Regions from separate parts of the Amycolatopsis sp. NPDC004079 genome, predicted to be linked through region 2. Evidence: riboswitches for the same ligand, from Rfam matches in the RefSeq annotation. Region 2 holds a riboswitch; each other region holds the start of a gene.
What was found. A riboswitch is a leader RNA that binds a small molecule or an ion and turns the genes downstream of it on or off. The one in region 2 is predicted to bind S-adenosylmethionine.

Region 1 (4,770 bases), on a different contig from region 2:
GGGCAGCCCCCAAACGCCGGCATAAAAGCGATCCCGCCCGCGGCGGCGAAGCCGACGCCAAAAACACAGCTGTCTGGCTGACCTACCAACCCAAACACCACGGGCCCAAACACCACGGGCCGCCCCACTTCGGAGCGGCCCGCGAACGCCTTACGTTAAAACAAACCCTCAAGCAGCAACCACACTCTGCGGCCCACGAGCCACCTGACTCACATGCGCACCCCGATCAGAGATCCACGACAGCGCAGCCTCAGCCCGCTCCCCGCGCACCCCCAACCGGAACCGAGCGATCGGCGTGTCCCCAATACGAGTGAGGCCACCCCCAATAGTGGCGAGTTCGACATCGAAGCGGCTGGCCGCCTCAGGCAGCAGCGCCCCCACCGACGCAAACCCGATCAGCACGATGTCGACCGCGCGGTCGTACTTCGCGGACTGGGCGCGCGAGGTCTCGATCGACGGCAGCACCGCCTGTGCGGTCCAGCTGTCCGGCGTCGAGATCAGGTCGAGCACCGTGCCGCGCTCGACGATCGCGCCGTTGTCGAGCACCGCGACGTCGTCGCAGACCCGGCGGACGACGTCGGCGTCCGGGGTGGTGACGACGACCGTCACGCCCAGTTCGGCGCGCGCCCGGTCGAGCACGGCGAGCACCGCGCCGGCGTCTTCCGCCGAAATCCCGGCGGTCGGGTCGTCGGCGAGCAGCACGGCCGGTCCGGCGGCGAGCGCCTTGGCGACCGCGACCCGGCGGAGCTGGCCGTCGGTGAGTTCTTCCGGCTTCTGCGCGGCGCGCGGGGTGAGGCCGACCAGGTCGAGCAGCGAGCCGACCCGGCTGCGCCGCTGCGGGCCGTCGACGCCGAGTTGCTCGAGCGGGCTGGCGATGTTGCCCGCGATGGTGCGCTCGGCGAGCAGCTCCGGTTTGGTGCCGACGACCCCGAGCTGGCGGCGGATCTCCCGCAGCCGCTTGCCGTCGAGGGTCGCGGTGTTGAGGCCGTCGAGCCGCACGACGCCGCGGTCGGGGCGCTCCTGCAGCGCGATGCAGCGGGCGAGGGTCGACTTGCCGGAGCCGGACGGACCCACGATTCCGAACAGCGAGCCGGCTTGCACGTCAACGCTCACGTCGCGCAGTGCGGCGACACGATTTCCGTGGAAGGGAAAGGACTTGGACACGTTTTCGACAGTGATCACGAAAGGGCTCCAGGCAAACGAGGCGCGGCGCCGGATCCGGGCGCGCCAGGCGTCATCGAATTACCGTCCACAGTGGACGGCGCAAGAAACTGCGGAAAAGACGATCAGGCGATGACCATGGAGCGTTGACACGCACATACCGAGCGGCGACCTTCGTCGACTACACGCCGGCGGGTCAGCAGGAGCGGGCGGGTGACCCTCTTCATCGAAAACAGCCTCCATCGGTCCTGGCGGTAGCACCTGCCCTGCGGAGGGTGGTTGCTGCGACTTCGGCGAGCCAGGTCTCTCAGTCGCTCGGGATGGACGCTTTCGAGTAAAGCCGATCCCATTGGCTGAACGCAAGCGCGTTGGTGCAGATCACACGTCTGGTGGTGCCCGCATGCCGGAACACCTCGTCCAGAACCCGGAAACCCGGAACCTCGGTTCCCGAACATTGCCTCGACCTGCGGAACCCTCGCGCCGGCCCGCCGCGGCGAACTAGTTCGTTCCACTGTGGACGATCAAGAAGCTTTGTGGAACAAGAGTTTTCCCGTTGTCAAGTGACGGGCGCGCGCGGGCCTCGGCACCCGGGTCGCCGGGTCCGCGATCGGGTCGAGATAGGTCAGCGAAGCGAAGCACCTCGACCTGGCGCGACTGAACAATCCGGACCAGGGAGCAAAGAGACTCCCCCGAATGCCACGACCTTGACGAGCCGCCCGTCACAGGTCACCGGCCATTTCAGCCGCGCTCGCGCGATGACCGAGAGTAGCCGCTGGGCTCGGGATCACCCACGATCAGCGACGACGCAAGATCACCAAGCCACGCACCGAAATCAACGCCCCGAATCCGGAATACCCGCCGCGCCGCCGCAGTTGGACGTCACAAGCGAGCGCCGCGAGAGGGGGTCAGTTCCCGACTGCCGCGATCCGCGCGAACGCGTGCACGTCAAGCTGCTCCCCGCGCGTCTTCGGGTCGATCCCCGCTTCGGCGAGCAACTCGCCAGCCCGCTCCGCGGAACCGGCCCATCCCGCCAGCGCGGCCCGCAAAGTCTTGCGCCGCTGCGAAAACGCCGCGTCGACCACCGCGAACAACCGCGCGCGATCCACCCCGGACACCGGGTCGGTCCGGGTGAACGAAACCAGTGCGGAATCGACGTTCGGCACCGGCCAGAACACCGCGCGCGGCACTGCGGCGACCTTGCGCGCCGGTCCGTACCAAGCGAGCTTCACGCTCGGCACGCCGTAAGTCCGGCTGCCCGGCCCGGCCGCCATCCGATCCGCGACCTCGGTCTGGACCATCACGAGCCCGCTGCGCAGCGACGGCAGCTCGGCCAGGAGGTGCAGCACCACCGGCACCGCGACGTTGTACGGCAGGTTCGCCACGATCGACACCGGCTCAGCCGGGAGATCAGCGGCCCGCACGCGCAGCGCGTCGGCGCCGACCACGGTCAGCCGCTCCGCTGCCTCCGGGGCGCGCTCAGCGATTGTCTGCGGCAGACGGGCGGCCAGCACCGGATCGATCTCCACGGCGACGACCTGAGCGCCAGCGGCGAGCAGGCCCAGCGTCAGCGACCCGAGGCCGGGCCCGACCTCCAGCACGACCTCCCCCGGCCGCACGCCGCCGAGTTCGACGATGCGGCGGACCGTGTTGGGGTCGTGCACGAAGTTCTGCCCGAGCTTCTTCGTGGGCCGGACGTCGAGTTCGTCGGCCAGCCCGCGGATTTCGGCAGGCCCCAGCAGTTCCACCACCGGACGAGCCTACCCAGCGCGGTCGCGGCGACGACAACGCGGCGTATGAAAACAGGCGGCCGTGAGCGCGAAGCTCACGGCCGCCTGCCGGAAAAACAGAGGGTGCTCAGGCCTTGTAGCCGCAGCCCCAGGCGCTGTAGCCGCCGCGCGCGTCGCGCACCTTCTCGGCGGTCGCGATCTGCTGCTCGCGGGTGGCCTTGTCGGCCGTCGGCGCGTACTGCGTGCCGCCGTAAGCCGCCCAGGTCTGCTTGTCGAACTGGAGGCCGCCGTAGTAGCCGTTGCCGGTGTTGATCGACCAGTTGCCGCCCGACTCGCACTGCGCGATGCGGTCCCACGCGCCGGTGTCGCCGATGGCCGGGGCCGGCGGCTTCTTGGTGCCGACCTTGATGATCTTGGCCTTGGCCTCGACCAGGGTCTTCTCCGAGATCTGCTCGCGCGAGACCTCTTCGCCGTTCTTCTTCGTGACCTTGTAGGTCACCAGCTTCTTGCCCGGCGTGCCCGGGTCCTCGACGCTCTGCTGGCCCTGCAGCTGCGTCGGGTCGTCGACCTTCTGCACGTCCGGGTCGATGGCCTCTTCCTGGTTGACCATCGACACGCCCATGCGGCTGACGTGGACTTCGGCGCCGTTCTTGAGGCTGACGTCGAGGCCGCCGTCGACCGCGTCGTCCGGGCCGAGGTTCAGCTTCAGGGCGGAGACGAACTCCTTGGTGGTCACCGCGTTGGTGCTCACCTGGCGGGGCGCGTTGGTGCCGTCGAAGAGCGTGATGTGCTTGAGGGTCTTGACCTGGACGGTCGAGCCCTCGAGCGGCAGGTCGCCGGAGGACGGCATCGACGTCCACGCGCCCTGGGAAACCATGCTGCCCATGCCGAGCTGGTTCATGGCCTCGCCGAGCGTGGTCGCGCGGACCCAGGAGGGCCGCGACACGCCGTCGACGACGAGGTTCAGCTGACGGCCGCGCTCGAGCTTGATGACGCCGCCGTCGCCGACCGCCGCCTGCGGCGAGGGCGAAAGGGAGTCGTGCTCGCCGACGGACAGGCCCGCGTCCTTGAGGACGTCGCCGACGGTGCCGCCGAAGCTGTGCACGGTCTGCTGGTGGCCGTCGACGTCGACGGTGATGCTCTTGTTCATCGCGAGCGCCGCCGCGCCGCCACCGCCGACGGTGACCAGCAGCGAAAGCACCGCGCCCTTGAGGAAGCGGCGCTTCCAGGTCTTGGTCGCCTCGCGCAGCCCTTCCTCGACCGCGACCTTCTTGGCCTGCGGGGAGGCGGTGCGGTCTTCCTCGACCTCGTCCGGGAGGACGAGCGGCGGAAGCATCGTGGTTTCCGCGTTGATGAGGCGGATCAGCTCGTCGACGTCGACGTCGATCTCCGACATCAGCATGTCGGCGTCCGGGCCGAGCGCGGCGAGCACGTCCTGCTCGGTCACGCGGAGCTCGTCGGAGAAGTCAAGCTGCCCGTAGGCGGTGTCCTCGAGCTCGCGGTCGAGCACGGCCACCGAGGACGGGGAGGAGGAGAAATACGCCGAACCCGCGTCAAGACGCGAGTCATCCTGCCGACTACCAGTCACCGGGTCGTTCCCTTTCCCAAGACATCGCGCGTACCTCGCGCGTCGTCCTTCGTTCGCGACGCACCCTCAGGCGCGCCTCTCAAGTCCGACACCCCCAGCCAGCGCCATCGTCACGGTCCCAGGTCGTACCAACCCCGGTTCCGCTTCCCCGACGTGCACTGACGTGACTGGTGGGCGTATCAGCCGGCTCCGCTGCGCGTAACCGACCGGCACGATCACGGGACAGTAACGGGTGTTGGCAGGTTGCGCAAACACCCCCCGGAGTGTCGTGACTTGCGTCACTCATCAGGTGGA
Region 2 (4,770 bases):
CGGACGCCTCGTCCGCATTGCAGGACGCGTGGGCGACGCTTCGGCCCACGCAGCTGACCACCAAGCTCGGTGACGTCGGCGCGGCGCAGGGGGACAAGGCCACGGCGGCCTACACCGTCACCTGGAACCTCGGCCCCGGGCACACCTGGACGTACACCGGCAACCTCGGCCTCGTCCAGGCGCAGGGCAAATGGCGGGTCCACTGGGCGCCGACGGTGCTGCACCCGAAGCTCGAAGCCGGGCAGCGGCTGGCGATCGCGTCCTCGGCCGTTCCGGCCGTGGTCGACCGCGACGGCAAACCGCTCGTCGTCTCCGGCAGCGGAGGGCTGAAACTGGCTGACGACAAGGTGTTCCCGCTGCTCCGTTCGGCGCTCACCGGGCACGGGCAGGCGTCCGAAGCCTTCGCGGTCGAGCGCGTGGACGCGTCGGGCAAGAGCCAGGAGACGCTCTTCGGGAACCCCGAAGGCGACCACAAACCGGCCGCCACTGGGCTCAGCCTCGCGACCCAGAGCGCGGCGCAGGCCGCGGTGGACGGGTATCGCGGCAAGGCGGTCCTCGTCGCGATCCAGCCGTCTTCCGGCGATCTGCTCGCGGTGGCGCAGAACAGCAACGTCACCAACGCGGCGTCGGCGTTCAGCGGCCAGTACGCGCCGGGTTCGACGTTCAAGATCGTCACCGCGACCGCGGCGCTGGAAGCCGGGCTGGTCACGCCGGATTCCTCGGTTCCGTGCCCGCTGACCGACCGGATCGGCACCCGCACGCTCTCCAACGAGGGGTTCGACCTCGGCACGACCACCGTGCACAAGGCGTTCGCGAAGTCCTGCAACACCACGTTCGCCCGGCTCGCGTCGCAGCTGCCCGCCGACGGGCTCGCGAAGGCGGCCACCCAGTTCGGCCTCAACGCCGACTTCGGGATCAGCGGCCTGTCCACCGAGCTGGGCCGCGTCGACCCGGCGGCGAACGCGGACGAGCAGGTCGAGGACGGCATCGGCCAGGGAAAGGTGCAGGTCAGTCCGATGGGAGCGGCGGTGATGGCGGCGACCGCGGCGTCCGGGCGCGCGGTCGTGCCGCGGCTGTGGGCGGACGGCACCAAGGTCAACACCGGCTACACCCCGCCGCCGGGCTCGGTGCTGTCGGCGTTGCGCGGGATGATGCGCGAGGTCGTCACCGGCGGCACGGCGACCGGGCTGTCGCACTCGGGCTCGGTGTTCGGCAAGACCGGCACCGCGCAGTTCGGCGACGGCGCGGAGGCACACGGCTGGTTCGTCGGCTATCGCGGCGACCTGGCGTTCGCGGTGTTCCTGGAGGGGGCCAACGACTCCAAACCGGCCGTCTCGCTGGGCGCGAAGTTCCTCGACGCGCTGTAGCGGCTCAGTTCGGCCGCGGCCGAAGCATCCGCGCTCTACCGTAGGACCATGGAAACTGTCGCCTTGGCCGAGGTCGCCGCCGTGCTCGCCGATCCGAGCCGCGCGACCATGTGCCTCGCGCTGCTCGACGGCCGCGCCTGGACGGTCGGCGAACTGGCCGCCGCGGCGCGGATCGCGGTCTCGACGGCCAGCGAGCACGTGACGCGGTTGGCCGAGGCCGGGTTCGTGGCCCGGGTGAAGCAGGGACGACACGCGTACGTGCGGCTCGCAAATCCGCGGGTTGCGGAGTTGATCGAGCATTTGGCGCAGCATGCCGAACTGAAACAGCCGTCCGGGCTGCGGACTTCGTTGCGAGTACAGCGATTGGCGTTCGCGCGCAGTTGTTACGACCATCTGGCCGGGACGCTCGGGGTCGCTTTGCGGGACGGGATGGTCGATCGGGGCCTGATCGACGTGTCGGACGGGCTCGCGCTCACCGACACCGGACGCGAGGTGCTGGCCGATCTCGGCGTGCCGGTCCCGGATCGGCCGCGGCGGCCGTTGCTGCGCGACTGTCTGGATTGGACAGAGCGGCGGGAGCACCTCGCCGGCGTGGTTCCGGCGGCGGTGCTGGAGCGGGCGGTCGAGGCGGGATGGCTGACGCGGGACCAGCAGCGCGCGGTCCGGGTCTTGCCCGGCGCGAGGGGTCCGTTCGCCGCGCTCGGTGTCGATCTCGCGACGGTGAGTGCCGCCCAGGCGTCGTAACACACGTTGGTGGTCCCCCGCATCGGTGGTGCGGGCTCGGGAACCGGACACTGCCTCACTATTCTGGACGCCTGCGGGCGACGGGAGGGAGGCGGGCGAGTGGACGAGCTTCCCATGGTGCTGGGCGTCGGCGCGCTGGTTCTGGTCGTCTCGGTCATCGCGGTGCGGGTGTCCATCCGGCTCGGATTCCCGTCGCTGCTGCTGTATCTCGGGATCGGCGTCGTCCTCGGCGAGGCCGGGTTCGGCATCCGCTTCGACAATCCGGCGCTCACCCAGTCGCTCGGGCTCGCCGCGCTCGTCCTGATCCTCACCGAAGGCGGGCTCACCACGCGCTGGTCCGCGGTGAAACCCTCGCTGGGGCCCGGAATCCTGCTGTCCACAGTGGCCGTGGTGATCAGCATCGCGGTCACCGGCGCGGCTCTGCACTGGCTGCTCGGCCTCGACTGGCGGCTCGCCCTGCTGTGGGGCGCGGTCCTCGCGTCCACCGACGCCGCGGCGGTGTTCTCCGTGCTGCGCACCGCCGGGGTCGGCAAGCGGCTCGTCGGCGCGCTGGAGCTGGAATCCGGCATCAACGACGCGCCCGCCTACATCGCGGTCGTCGTGCTCGCGTCCGGCGAGGCGGTCGACTGGTCGCTGCCGCTGCTGGTGGTCTACGAACTGCTCACCGGCCTGGTGCTCGGCCTCGCGTTCGGCTGGCTGGGCGCGCAGGCGCTGCGCCGGGCCGCGCTCCCGGCGACCGGTCTGTACCCGCTCGCCACGGTGGCGGTGTGCGTGCTCGCGTACTCCTCGGGACAGCTGGCGCACGCGTCCGGCCTGCTGGCCACCTACGTCGCCGGTCTGGTGCTCGGGAATTCGAAGCTGCCGCACCGGTCGGACACCCTGTCGTTCGCCGAAGGGCTCGGCTGGCTCGCGCAGATCGGCTTGTTCGTGCTGCTCGGCCTGTTCGCGTCGCCGACCCGGCTGCTCGAAGCGCTCATCCCGGGTTTGGTGGCGGGTGCCGTGGTGCTGCTGCTCGCCCGGCCGCTGTCGGTGGTTCTGTCGCTGCTGCCGTTCCGGTTGCCCTGGCGAGACCAGGCGTTCCTGTCCTGGGCGGGCCTGCGCGGCGCGGTGCCGATCGTGCTCGCGATGATCCCGTTGTCCGAAGGAGTGCCCGGCGCGCAACGCCTCGTGGACGCGGTTTTCGTGCTCGTCATCGTGCTCACCGTGCTGCAGGGCGCGACGCTCAGTCCGCTCGCGCGGATCCTCGGGCTGGCGAAGGCGACTCAGGCGCACGAGATCGAGGTCGATTCCGCGCCGCTCGACGAACTCGGCGCGGAACTGCTGCAGGTGCGCATCCAGAAGGGGTCGAAGCTGCACGGCGTGTACCTGTCGGAGCTCCGGTTGCCTGCCGGTGCGACGGTCAGTCTCGTGGTGCGCGGGGGAACAGGCTTCACGCCGCAGAAAACCAGCCGGTTGCAGGTCGAGGACCAGCTTTTGGTGGTCACGACCGCCGCCGACCGCGACGCGACCGAACGGCGGATCCGGGCGGTTGACCGAGCTGGTCGCCTGGCCCGCTGGCACGGCGAATCCGGAGCCTGACTTCTCTGTCCTTTGTGGACGTTCCTTGTGACTGCCGTCTCAGATCACGAGACGGGTCTGGTTTCTTTCGCTGGTTTTCCGCTATCGTCGGTTTCAGGTCATGAGTGCCAGCGCGAAGCCCCGGCTTGCTGGCCGGCAACCCTCCTACCGCGGTGGGGTGCCCCGGGTGAGGACCAGGCCGGTCGCGCAGCGCGACGGGCAAGCGCGGGCCCCTCGCCGGGGGTCCCCCGGAACGCCGAGGAGGCGCCGTCATGACTCTCGCACTCGACCGGTCCACGGAAACTGTTGTTCCCGCCGTTCCCGCTGTGGCCGGTGCGTCGCTGCGGGTGCCGTTGGTGACGGGCGGCGACATCGGTTACGCCAATCTTGATCACGCGGCCAGTGCGCCGTGTCTGGACGCGGTGCGTTCGGCGGTGGACGAGTTTCTTCCCTGGTATGCCAGCGTGCATCGCGGTGCTGGGTTTGCTTCGCAGGTTTCCACTCGGTTGTACGAGCGGACTCGGGGTGTGCTGCGTCGGTTTGTGGACGCTCGTAGCGGGGACTCGGTGATCTTCACTCGCAACACGACTGATGCGTTCAATCTGCTGGCGAAAGCGTTGCCGCGTAAGACTTCTGTTGTTGTTTTCGACAGTGAGCACCATGCCGCGTTGCTGCCGTGGCGGGGGCCGAATGTCCGGCGGGTGCAGTTGCCGCGGACTCGGCTTGCCGCGGTGTCCGTTGTGGACGAAGCGCTTGCGGAATGTCCGCAGGGGCCTCGGTTGGTGGTTGTCGCTGGGGCGTCGAATGTGACTGGCGAACTGCTGCCGGTGGCCGAGATCGCTGCGGTGGCTCGGAAGCATGGGGCTCGGGTGGCGTTGGACGCTGCTCAGCTTGCGCCGCATCGGCGGATTTCGTTGCGGGAGTTGGATGTCGACTACGTCGCGTTGTCCGGGCACAAGCTGTACGCGCCGTTTGGGGCTGGGGCGTTGGTCGGACGCAGCGACTGGTTGCGGGCTGCTGAGCCTTATCTTGCCGGTGGTGGGGCGACCAAGCTGGTGACTGAGGAAGCCGTCGTGTGGAACAGCGGTGAGGAGCGGCACGA
Region 3 (4,770 bases), on a different contig from region 2:
GTAGTTCTGGCGACGGCCGAGCCGGGCCGTGCCGTGGTCGTCGACACCGGGCCGGAGCCGGGGCCGGTCGACGAATGCCTGCGGAGGCTGGGCGTCGAACGGGTGCCGCTGCTCGTGCTGAGCCACCTGCACGCGGACCACATCGGCGGTCTCGCTTCGGTATTCGACGGACGGGCAGTCGGCGCGATCGCGGTAGGGCCCGGACGTGCCCCGGCGTGGGCGTGGCAGTCGGTTTCCGGCGAAGCGCGGCGTCGTGGCGTGCCGCTAATGCAGTTGAGCGAGGGACAACGGCTGGAGTGGCCGGGATTGTCGCTGGACGTACTAGGTCCGCGCTACGCCACTACTCGGTCACCGGCGCTGCAGGACGGCACGATGATCAACAACAGTTCGGTGGTCCTGCGCGCGGACACCTCGGCTGGCCGGGTTTTGCTGACCGGGGACGTGGAACTGGCCGCGCAAGCGGATCTGCTCGCCGAGGGCGTCGACCTGCGGGCCGACGTATTGAAGGTGCCACACCACGGCTCGAGGTATTCGCTGCCGCAGTTCCTCGCGGCGGTGCGGCCGCGCACGGCGCTGATCAGTGTCGGCGCGGGCAACGGATACGGACATCCGAGCAAGTCCACAGTGGACGTTCTCGGGACGATGGGAGCACTGGTCACCCGGACCGACGTCGACGGCGACACCGCTGTTCTGCCCGCGGGAAGCGGGCCGGCGGTCGCGCGCCGGGGTGAGCCGCGGGGTCCGCCGCGGTAGTGCGGCGGACCCCGGGCTGGTGCGTCAGTAGCCGAGCGCCTTGGCGACGGCCGCGGCGGACGGCGGCACGGTGGCCTTCGGGCCGATGTGGTTCTCGACCGCGTCGAGGGTCTTGAGGCCGTCACCGGTGATGAGGAGGACGGTTTCGGCGTCCGGGTCGAGCTTGCCGGTTTCGACGAGCTTCTTCGCGGTCGCCACGGTGACGCCGCCCGCGGTCTCGGTGAAGATGCCTTCGGTGCGCGCGAGCAGCCGGATGCCTTCCACGACCTCTTCGTCGGTGACGTCCTCGATCGCGCCGCCGGTGCGGTTGACCACGTCGAGCACGTACGGGCCGTCGGCCGGGTTGCCGATCGCCAGCGAGCGGGCGATGGTGTCCGGCTTCACCGGCTGGACCACGTCGTGGCCGTTGCGGTACGCGGTGGAGACCGGCGAGCAGCCGGTGGCCTGTGCGCCGAACACCTTGTACGGGCTGGCGTCCACGAGACCGAGCTGGCCCAGCTCGCGGAAACCCTTGTCCACCTTGGTGAGCTGGGAACCGGAGGCGATCGGCACGACGATCTGCTCGGGGATCCGCCAGCCGAGCTGCTCGGCGACCTCGTAGGCGAGCGTCTTCGAGCCCTCGGAGTAGTACGGGCGGACGTTGACGTTCACGAACGCCCACTTCGGGTGCTCGCCGGCCAGCTCGGTGGCGAGCCGGTTGACGTCGTCGTAGTTGCCGTCGACGGCGATCAGGTCGCCGTCGTAGACCGCGGTGGTGAGGATCTTCGCGCGCTCGAGGTTCTTCGGGATCAGCACGACCGACCGCCAGCCGGCGCGGGCCGCCGCGGCGGCGGTCGCGTTGGCCAGGTTGCCGGTCGAGGGACACGCGAGGACCTCGAAGCCGAACTCGCGGGCCGCGGCCAGCGCGACGGCGACCACGCGGTCCTTGAACGAGTGCGTCGGGTTGCCGGTGTCGTCCTTGACCCACACGCTCTTGAGGCCGAGCTCCTTCGCGAGCCGGTCGGCGCGCACGAGCCGGGTACAGCCGGGTTCGGTGTTCGGAGTCTCCTCGACGGTCGAGGGGACGGGAAGGAGTTTCTTGTAACGCCAGATGTTGCGCGGGCCCGCTTCGATGTCCTCGCGGCGGACGCGGCCGAAGTCGTAGGCGACCTCGAGCGGCGAGAAGTCTTCGGCGGAGACGAATTCCGGAGCGAGCGGCTGCCGGTGCCCTTCTTCCTTCGACACCAGTTCGACGGCCGGACCGAGGTCGATCGTCTTGTTGGCGGAGGTGGCGCTGAGGGCTGCAGTCATCGCGAGGTTCCTTTCCTCATCTGCCCCGCCGAAGCGGGCCGGAATTGGCACCGTGGTCGTCAGCTATCCCGCGATCGCGGGATGACAGGCTGTACGCCGGTTGCCGGGGCTTCGTCGGGCCGTTCCCTCTGCCCCTCTGGATGAGCGGTATTCGGTTGTCGGAGCGCCGGTGGGCGCGTCCTCGTCTACACCGTACGACATCCCGATCAGCTCGTGCCACGGAGGCGGCTCACATCACCGGGGCGGACGGTCCGGCAGCCGGGTGAGAAGATGGCGAGGTGACCACCGCACCCGCGCCGCTGCACCTCGTCACGGGCGAGGAAGAACTGCTCATCGAACGGGCTGTGCGAGCTTCCCTCGACGCGGCCAAGGCCGCGGACCCCACGGCGGACCTCACGCGGACGCGAGTGTCCGATCTCACACCGCCCGTGCTGGCTGAGCTGGTCAGCCCGTCCTTGTTCGCCGAGGGGCGCGTGATCGTGCTGGAGTCGGCGCAGGACATCTCGCAGGAGCTGTCCGACGCGGTCCTGGCCTACGTGAAGGCGCCGGCCGACGGCATCGTCCTCGTGGTCGTGCACAGCGGCGGCGGGCGGAGCAAGGCCGCGAAGGCGCTGCCTGGCGCGTTGAAAAAAGCGGGCGCGGAGATCACCGAATGCCCGAAGCTCACCAAGCCGGCCGAGCGCGAGGCGTTCGTCCGCAACGAGGTGCGCCGCGCGGGCGGCAAGATCGACGGCGCGGGCCTGATGGCGCTGCTCGACTCGGTCGGCTCGGACCTGCGCGAACTGTCCTCGGCGGCGACGCAACTGGTCGCCGACACCGGAGGAGTCATCGACGAGCAGGCGGTCCGCCGCTACCACACGGGACGCGCCGACGTGACCGGCTTCGCGGTCGCGGAGAAGGCCGTCGCGGGGGACCGGGCGGCCGCGATGGAGTCGCTGCAGTGGGCGATGCAGCTGGGCGTTCCGCACGTCCTGGTGGCCGACGCTCTCGCCGACGCGGTCCGCACGATCGCTCGCGTGTCCGCCGCTGGCCGCGGCAACCCGAACCAGATGGCGGGCGAACTGGGCATGCCGCCGTGGAAGATCCGCAAGGCCCAAGGCCAGTCCCGCGGCTGGGGCCAGGACGGCCTCGCGACCGCGATGCGCGTCGTGGCGCGGCTGAACGCCGAGGTCAAGGGCGCGGCGGCCGATGCGAACTACGCCCTGCAGCGCGCGGTCCTCGAGGTGGTCGCGGCCAAGGGAGATCGCTGACGCTCAGGCGACCGGCAGCCCTTATCGGCTGCCGCGCTCTCGCGATGGGGCACACCCCGCCGTCTGAGGGGCGCGATCACCGGGCCCAGACCGACCTCAGGACACGGAAAAGGCCCGGCAGCCGAAGCCGCCGGGCCTTCCGGAAAGACTGCGCTCAGAGCTGGTTCGCGCGCTTCGCGAGAGCCGACTTCTTGTTCGCGGCCTGGTTGGCGTGGATGACGCCCTTGGTGACGGCCTTGTCGAGCTTGCGAGCGGCGTCGCGCTGCAGTTCGAGGGCCTTGTCCTTGTCACCGGCTTCGGCGGCCTCGCGGAACTTGCGGATCGCGGTCTTCACCGAGGACCGGATCGCCAGGTTGCGCTGCCGCGCCTTCTCGTTGGTGTCGATGCGCTTGACCTGCGACTTGATGTTGGCCATGGAGGCGTTCCTCTTTCACTCGGTGAAGGTCGCTGCCGCGTTCGTGTGGCTCCGGATCAGTCCCGAGGGACTGCCGGGTTTCCTCCCTGACGGAATGCCGCACGGCAACAATCGAAAATCTTAACAGCCCTGCTCGCGGCCCTGGAGCGGACCCCGGAGCCGGTCGCTGTTCGGCATTCCGTCCTCGGCTCCGTTACGGTGGATTCCGGTAGTGCCTAGGGTTCCGTCGCCTGCCCGTGGTCCCGCAGAGCGGGTCGCGAAGACAACGAGGGCGGGCGGGCCTGGTCCGAGCGGCACCTTCGGCGGGACACCGAGCCCTGCCGTTCATCTGACGGGACAAAAGCCTGGAGGACCCGGTCTTCAGCGTGCGCTGAAAACCTGAAAGGGTCGCAGATGAACACCACTGCCCTCGCCATGGTCCTCGTCGCCGCGGTCGTGCACGCAGTGTGGAATCTCGCCGCCAAGCGGGTTTCCGCCGGCGGTCCGCGATTCGTCTGGCTGTACTACACGGTTTCCGCGGTCGCGATGCTCCCGGTGATCGCGGTCGCGCTGGCCGTCGAACCGGAACGTCCACAATGGACTTGGCTGCTCGCCGCGCTGGTCACCGCGGTCCTGCACGTGGTGTACGGGATCGTGCTGCAGCGCGGCTACGAGGTCGGCGACCTGTCGGTCGTGTATCCGCTGGCCCGCGGCACCGGACCGCTGGTGTCGGTGCTCGTGGCCGTCACAGTCCTGGGCGAACGGCCCGGTGTGCTCGGGCTGGTCGGCGCCTTCCTTGTCGTCGCGGGCGTCCTGGTGATCAGTCTCGGCGGCAGCACCGGCGACGCGAAAGCTCGTCGCGCTGGGGTGTTCTACGGCGTCGCCACCGGAACGGTCATCGCGGCTTACACGCTCTGGGACGCGCATTCGGTCACGTCGCTCGGCGTGCCTCCGCTCGTCTACTTCGGCGGCGGCGCGATCGGCCAGAGCATCCTGCTCGCGCCGGCCGCCGCTCGCGGCCGGTCCGAGATCAAGCGGCTGTGGCGGGACCACCGGCGCGAGGTGCTGATCGTCGGACTCGCC

Region 1: it holds a riboswitch for S-adenosylmethionine, as region 2 does, so the genes downstream of both, ABZX37_RS46535 (ATP-binding cassette domain-containing protein) here and ABZX37_RS45195 (aminotransferase class V-fold PLP-dependent enzyme) in region 2, are expected to answer to the same signal.
Region 3: it holds a riboswitch for S-adenosylmethionine, as region 2 does, so the genes downstream of both, thrC (threonine synthase) here and ABZX37_RS45195 (aminotransferase class V-fold PLP-dependent enzyme) in region 2, are expected to answer to the same signal.

The regions. Positions count from the first base shown of each region.
Region 1 covers NZ_JBEXMH010000106.1:24-4,793, forward strand. Annotated here, with positions in the region: gene ABZX37_RS46535 (ATP-binding cassette domain-containing protein) at 169-1,182, opposite strand; SAM riboswitch class I at 1,398-1,488, opposite strand; gene rsmA (16S rRNA (adenine(1518)-N(6)/adenine(1519)-N(6))-dimethyltransferase RsmA) at 2,067-2,909, opposite strand; gene ABZX37_RS46545 (transglycosylase family protein) at 3,016-4,398, opposite strand.
Region 2 covers NZ_JBEXMH010000094.1:664-5,433, reverse strand. Annotated here, with positions in the region: gene ABZX37_RS45210 (penicillin-binding transpeptidase domain-containing protein) at 1-1,367, shown strand, start outside; gene ABZX37_RS45205 (helix-turn-helix domain-containing protein) at 1,416-2,111, shown strand; gene ABZX37_RS45200 (potassium/proton antiporter) at 2,211-3,689, shown strand; SAM riboswitch class IV at 3,786-3,900, shown strand; gene ABZX37_RS45195 (aminotransferase class V-fold PLP-dependent enzyme) at 3,941-4,770, shown strand, end outside.
Region 3 covers NZ_JBEXMH010000005.1:49,028-53,797, forward strand. Annotated here, with positions in the region: gene ABZX37_RS06985 (ComEC/Rec2 family competence protein) at 1-753, shown strand, start outside; gene thrC (threonine synthase) at 778-2,043, opposite strand; SAM riboswitch class I at 2,057-2,190, opposite strand; gene holA (DNA polymerase III subunit delta) at 2,322-3,293, shown strand; gene rpsT (30S ribosomal protein S20) at 3,448-3,708, opposite strand; gene ABZX37_RS07005 (DMT family transporter) at 4,102-4,770, shown strand, end outside.